One region of the Pseudoalteromonas sp. OF7H-1 genome, then DNA from elsewhere that is predicted to be linked to it. Evidence: predicted binding sites of a transcription regulator. Region 1 holds the regulator's gene; each other region holds the start of a gene.

What was found. The regulator FliA, encoded in region 1, starts transcription of late flagellar genes. The targets are predictions, from matches to a motif close to CTAAAGNTNNNNNNNNNNNNGCCGATA.
Region 2: a site for FliA is predicted at 1,115-1,141, ahead of pomA (flagellar motor protein PomA). Genes of this name have one in related genera too.
Region 3: a site for FliA is predicted at 1,072-1,098, ahead of MHN30_RS04150 (VC2046/SO_2500 family protein). Genes of this name have one in related genera too.

Annotation. Positions count from the first base shown of each region.
Region 1 is NZ_JAKRFX010000002.1:280,170-282,432, forward strand. It holds gene flhF (flagellar biosynthesis protein FlhF) at 1-76, shown strand, start outside; gene MHN30_RS03370 (MinD/ParA family protein) at 69-929, shown strand; gene MHN30_RS03375 (RNA polymerase sigma factor FliA) at 932-1,666, shown strand; gene cheY (chemotaxis response regulator CheY) at 1,709-2,092, shown strand; gene MHN30_RS03385 (protein phosphatase CheZ) at 2,112-2,263, shown strand, end outside.
Region 2 is NZ_JAKRFX010000001.1:199,105-201,367, forward strand. It holds gene ispA ((2E,6E)-farnesyl diphosphate synthase) at 1-723, opposite strand, end outside; gene xseB (exodeoxyribonuclease VII small subunit) at 723-962, opposite strand; gene pomA (flagellar motor protein PomA) at 1,197-1,964, shown strand; gene MHN30_RS00905 (flagellar motor protein MotB) at 1,967-2,263, shown strand, end outside.
Region 3 is NZ_JAKRFX010000002.1:454,183-456,445, reverse strand. It holds gene MHN30_RS04155 (YchJ family protein) at 1-141, shown strand, start outside; gene MHN30_RS04150 (VC2046/SO_2500 family protein) at 516-1,037, opposite strand; tRNA gene MHN30_RS04145 (tRNA-Tyr) at 1,150-1,234, shown strand; tRNA gene MHN30_RS04140 (tRNA-Tyr) at 1,255-1,339, shown strand; tRNA gene MHN30_RS04135 (tRNA-Tyr) at 1,369-1,453, shown strand; tRNA gene MHN30_RS04130 (tRNA-Tyr) at 1,480-1,564, shown strand; gene MHN30_RS04125 (DUF2938 domain-containing protein) at 1,582-2,079, opposite strand; gene MHN30_RS04120 (helix-turn-helix domain-containing protein) at 2,152-2,263, shown strand, end outside.

The sequences.
Region 1 (2,263 bases):
GTATTTAAAAAGAATAAAAGCACAGCACTCTCGACGTGTACCTGTAGCGTCAGAGTCAGTAGGAATGTATGATTAACACAGTTTTAGATCAAGCAAGTGGCCTGCGTAGAATGAGTCAAAATAGCAACCAGGGTGTAAAAGTAATAGCCGTGACCGGTGGAAAAGGTGGGGTGGGTAAAACCAACGTCTCGCTCAATACTGCCATCGCTATGGGCCAACAAGGACAGCGAGTTCTCGTTTTAGATGCGGACTTGGGCTTGGCAAACTGTGATGTGATGTTAGGTCTAAGGGTAGAAAAAAATCTGTCGCACGTGTTGTCGGGTGAATGTGAACTAGATGAGATTCTCGTAGAAGGTCCCGCTGGAATTAAAATTGTACCGGCGACCTCAGGCTCTCAAAGTATGGTAGAGCTGACTCCCGCAGAGCATGCAGGACTTATTCGTGCATTTAGCGAGCTTAACACGCAATTTGATGTCTTAATTGTTGATACCGCAGCTGGTATCTCAGATATGGTTCTGAGCTTCTCTCGAGCTGCACAAGATGTGATGGTTGTGGTGTGTGATGAACCGACTTCCATTACAGATGCTTACGCGTTGATCAAAGTTTTGAGCAGAGAGCATGGTGTCTATCGTTTTAAAATTGTTGCCAACATGGTCCGCAGTATGCGTGAAGGGCAAGAATTATTTGCTAAACTTTCAAAAGTTACAGACCGTTTTCTTGATGTAGCACTGGAATTAGTGGCCACCGTACCGTTTGACGAAAACATGCGTAAATCTTCTCGCAGACAAAGAGCTATCGTGGATTTATTTCCGAGTTCCCCTGCGGCGATTGCGATTAAGGGACTAGCTGCTAAGGCAGTTAAATGGCCAATTCCGCATCAACCTTCTGGTCATCTAGAATTTTTCATTGAACAACTTGTAAACGGGTGATTATGGCTTCTCCGGTCAATAGAGCTGCGGGATATCAAACTTCAGACCACATTCATAAGGTGGTTGAACGGCATGCTCCACTTGTCAAAAAAGTGGCATGTCACCTGATTGCTCGACTTCCGGCAAGTGTGCAACTCGACGATCTGATCCAGTCAGGTATGATTGGATTGATTGAAGCATCTAAAAATTTCGATGCAACTAAAGGCGCTAGTTTCGAGACCTTTGCCGGGATCCGTATTCGAGGCGCAATGCTGGATGAAATCCGTCGTGGTGATTGGGCGCCTCGTTCTGTTCACAAAAATAGCAGAATGGTTGCAGAGGCTATCTCCGAGTTAGAATCTCTCCTTGGTCGAGAACCAAAAGACACTGAAATCGCTGAAAAACTTGATATATCTCTAGATGAGTACCATCATATTTTACATGATGTAAATGCAAGTAAAGTCATCGGTATTGAGGATCTTGGGGTTGATGAAGACGTGATAACCCCAGCAAACAGCGATTTTGCGCTAGACAAACCGTTTAATAACGTTAAAAATGAACGTTTTAACGAGTCTTTAGTAAATGCTATCAAAGCGTTACCCGAAAGGGATGCTCTGGTTTTATCACTTTACTATAACGACGAAATGAATTTAAAAGAGATTGGTGCCATCCTTGATGTCAGTGAATCTCGAGTAAGCCAAATTCACGGTCAGGCAATGATAAAGCTTAAAGCTAAAATCAATGACTGGATAAATTAGAGTACATAAAATAGTTGGGTTCGAACCTCACTGGAGGAAGTTTTGGATAAGAACATGAAGATTCTCGTGGTTGATGATTTCTCTACTATGAGAAGAATAATCAAAAACCTATTAAGAGATTTAGGCTTTACCAATGTTCAAGAAGCTGATGATGGTAGTACAGCACTTCCGATGCTACAAAATCAGGAGTTTGACTTTGTAGTAACTGATTGGAATATGCCGGGCATGCAAGGTATTGATTTGCTTCGTGCAATACGCGCAGATGAAAAGCTTAAGCACATTCCAGTGTTGATGGTTACCGCAGAAGCAAAAAAAGAACAAATTGTTGCAGCAGCGCAAGCTGGGGTGAACGGATATATTGTTAAACCGTTTACTGCAGGTACGCTCAAAACTAAGCTTGAAAAAGTATTTGAGCGACTAGGCTAACAGCAAGGGGATATGGCCTATGTCTGTAAATGCTGCGCCTCAAATTACACTTGAACAAGCTAAGCAACTTGTTGAGCTTCTAGAGCAAGGTGAACAAGAAAAAGCTGACCAGCTGATTTTAGAAGCTGCTAACAAAGAGCAATCGGAGTTATTTGCAGAAGTCGGAAAGCT
Region 2 (2,263 bases), on a different contig from region 1:
TGGCTTACCAAGCACTGCCGTGTCACCTTCTACATCAAGAATGTCATCTCTGACTTGGAATGCAAGGCCTATTGCACGACCATAAGTGCGTATTGCACTACAGGCTTGCTCGGTAACTTGCTCTGGGTTGCCGCATAAGATCCCAAGCTCTACAGCACAGCTTAGCAGTGCACCTGTTTTTAGCTTATGAATACGTTCAAGTTCGTCTATGGAAATTGAACGATTAGTAGCAGCTATATCAAGTGCTTGGCCACCAACCATGCCTTGTAGACCCGATGCTTTAGCTAGCGCGGAAATCATTTTTATTTGCGCATGGTGGCTTACTGCGAATTGATGCTCACTTAACAGCTCAAACGCCAGAGTTTGTAAGGCATCGCCAGCTAAGATAGCTGTCGCTTCATCGAATTGAATATGGCAGGTTGGACGGCCGCGCCTAAGTTCATCATCATCCATCGCGGGTAAATCATCGTGTACCAACGAATAGCTATGCACGCATTCTATTGCTGCAGAGGCCTTGTCTAAGTCTTCTGGAGCCGCACCAAACAATTCACCAGTGCAGTACACCAAGAATGGTCGCAAGCGTTTACCACCATTTTCTATACTGTAGCGCGTTGCGGCTTTGATATTTTCTTCTGTATCAAGCACATTATCAAAATAGTGTAAAACGGTGGTTTCTACACGAGTCTTAGCAGACAGGAGTTTTTCTTGTAATTTTGCTGACATTAGGCTTCGTTTTCAAATGGCTGTAATTGCGCTTGCTCATCTTCGCCCATTAAAATAGCGACCTGCTGCTCAGCTTGCTGAAGTTTTTGGTTTGAAGCTTTTGCGAGCTTTATCCCACGCTCAAATTGTTTAAGTGCTTGATCCAGAGGTAAGCTACCATTTTCCATGTCTGCAACGATTTGTTCTAATTCTTGCATGGCCTCTTCAAAGCTCAAGTTATCAGGTTTTTTTACCGCCATATGTCACACTGACCCGTAAAGTAAAAGTGTGGCAATTTTAGGGGGATTGCGCGCCAAGGTCAAAAAAACCAGAGACTTTTTGATCTGACGGAGTATCGGCATTACAAGATCTGCTATAAACTCGCATTTTAAACACTTTTTAATATAATAGTGTTAAGTTGTAGAGAAACTTGCCGATAACTCAAACAATAATAACTGCGTGATTTATCACAAATAACTTCCCCCGGAGGACATGTGGATTTAGCAACGGTAATAGGGATCCTGGGTGCCATAGGTTTGATTGTAATGTCGATGGTACTAAGTAGTGATGGCCAGATCGCTATGTTCTATAACACGCCTTCCGTCGTTATCGTATTTGGTGGTTCAATTTTTATCGTATTGTCTAACTTTACGCTTGGACAATTTTTCGGCATTGGTAAAGTGGCCGGGAAGGCCTTCATGTTTAAGATTGAAACCCCTGAAGAGCTGATTGAAAAAGCCGTTGAGCTTGCTGATTCTGCGCGTAAAGGTGGTTTCTTAGCGTTAGAAGAAGCTGAAATTCCCAACCAATTTATGCGTAAAGGCGTTGATATGTTAGTCGATGGCCATGACGCTGATGTTGTGCGCGCCACACTGCAAAAAGATATTGCTTTAACGTCCTCAAGACACCAGTTAGGCGCCGGTTTATTTAAATCCCTCGCTGATATAGCGCCTGCGATGGGTATGATCGGAACACTCATCGGCCTAGTTGCTATGTTGTCTAACATGGACGACCCAAAAGCAATCGGGCCTGCCATGGCTGTTGCACTTTTAACAACTTTGTATGGTGCGTTCTTAGCTAACGTGGTTGCGATCCCAATTCAGGTTAAGCTTGAGCTTCGTAAAGATGAAGAAGAGCGAAATCAGCGGCTCATCTTAGATGCTATTTTAGGTATTCAAGATGGCCAAAACCCGAAAGTCATTGAAGGCATCTTGAAAAATTATTTGCCTGAGTCTAAACGTGGCGCTGAGGCTGAGGAATAACCATGTCAGATGAGAATGAATGTAAATGTCCTCCCCCAGGTCTTCCCGCCTGGATGGGGACATTTGCTGATCTGATGTCATTACTGATGTGCTTCTTTGTACTGTTACTGGCATTTTCTGAAATGGACGTGCTGAAGTTTAAGCAAATTGCCGGGTCGATGAAGTTTGCTTTTGGTGTGCAAAACAAAATTGAAGTAAAGGATATCCCAAAAGGTACCAGTGTTATCGCGATGGAATTTACTCCTGGTAAGCCAGAACCAACACCAATTGAAACTATCCAACAACAAACCGTAGAAATG
Region 3 (2,263 bases), 170 kb from region 1:
CGGTCAAATTTTATTATCGAAGCAGGCAGATGGTATTACTTAGATGGTGAATTGTACGATACGCCTACAACCAAAGTAGGCAGAAATGACCTCTGTCCGTGCGGCAGTAATAAAAAGTACAAAAAGTGCCACGGTAGCTAAAATAACCTGAATTAGAGATTAGATACAAAGCCATAAAAAAGCTTGAAGCAAGCTAAGGATGATTAAAGGCCGTTTAGCTTATACCAGTTGTATTAAGTAAATGATCTATCTTGAAGCGGGGAAATAGCTTTAGTAGCAAGGCAAAAATTTTGCTATTTAGTTGTTCTAAATGAGAAATTTTTAACGAAGCTAATATGCTATTTCACCCTTCAAATTGATTAGAGAATTAATTCAATTGGTATTAGACATGAGGCGCGATAAGCATGGCGTTTTATGTCAGTCTAGTAACGAAGCAAACAGCTGTGAAATGACAAGTTTAATACCAGTTTGTCTTAAATTTACTCAATTTGAAGGAGTAGAAGCAGCTGATGTTGTTACGCCGTCGCGCGTAACATACTCTGCATATCACCCGTTGCAATTTGATCATAAAAACCAGCCGCATCCATCGCCTTATCAGCAACTAAGGCCAGTTTACCCTGCGCGCTCGCCAAACGTCTTTTAACCGCTGGTTCCAAATTTTCTACAACGTCGAGTGGAATATGCTTTTTATCATTTCGTGCGGCAAAAGGTTCTGGATTTAAATTTTCTTGCAATCGCAAGGTTGCCATCGCCCCCATAGATACCAGCTGCGCGTTATGCTGACCAATAAGCATATTGTACTCTTTTGGCGCAAGCGGCTTTTGTGGACCTATTTCAAATTGCTTTTTTAGTATTTCTTCTGAGTTATCTTTTGCGGCAGCTTCAGATTCTGGTAGGTGAAATTGGCTAAAATCTAATGCATCGGTTGATAGCATAGATAACAGCATGGCAAAATCGGCAGAGCGCGTCTCATGAACACTAATGTTCAATGCGGATCCTAATTGCGACTCACTGATTAAAACGCCATCAATTTGCATGTATTCCAACCGATTATTTTGCTAATTACGAATTTATCGGCCTTTTTCCGAAAAACTTTAGTAGTTTTCTTTACTTCGAAAAAAACTTTGTTATTATCACCGCCGTTGTTTAGGAGGGGTTCCCGAGCGGCCAAAGGGATCAGACTGTAAATCTGACGGCTCAGCCTTCGCTGGTTCGAATCCAGCTCCCTCCACCATAAACAACAGTTACAATTTCGGAGGGGTTCCCGAGCGGCCAAAGGGATCAGACTGTAAATCTGACGGCTCAGCCTTCGCTGGTTCGAATCCAGCTCCCTCCACCACTTTCAAATTGTAACGCTTTAAAATGTATGGAGGGGTTCCCGAGCGGCCAAAGGGATCAGACTGTAAATCTGACGGCTCAGCCTTCGCTGGTTCGAATCCAGCTCCCTCCACCACTTTTAAAGTAAACGCTCCAAATGATGGAGGGGTTCCCGAGCGGCCAAAGGGATCAGACTGTAAATCTGACGGCTCAGCCTTCGCTGGTTCGAATCCAGCTCCCTCCACCACCTTCTATTTTGTTATCTCACAGCAAACTTACATATATAAACGAGCTTAAAAACAATCCAAACCCAAAAATCAAATGTGCTGCCATACTTTTTACCCTTGCCTTATTCGGCTCTGGTACTTTAGATGCTGCGACCCCTGCACCAAAACAGGGTTGCATAATAAAAAATGGAAAAACACATGTTATTAAGCCAAAAGCTAACGCAATCAAAAGGCTAGGCTCAGTCAACCAAGGCTTGCCCACGCTCAGTAGTAACACCAAGGCGAATACAATCCCAATGAGATAATGCACGCCCCAGCCAATGACACGTTCACCAAATATTGGTTTACTACGCCCGATACCTTGATGCGTGAGTTGACCTTGACACAAGTGCCCAATCCACCTACCAACCAATGCATAATCTAAGCCCTTTATGGCAAATAAGCGACTGAGCATAAATGCCCACAAATCCATAACAAGCGTTGCACCTACGCCAATCACGACTGCTGGCATTAACATCGTATATAGGTTTTCCACAATTTTTACTCCTCTTTTTTACTGATAGCCGCTATCCTACTAGTTCAAGTTAACTTTAAGTCAAGGGCAAGAATGGATATCAGTGAAGTTGCAAAGAAGTCAGGTTTACCCGCATCCACGCTTAGATATTATGAAGAAAAAGGACTGATCCGATCGATTGGTCGACAAGGGCTCAAACGTGTTT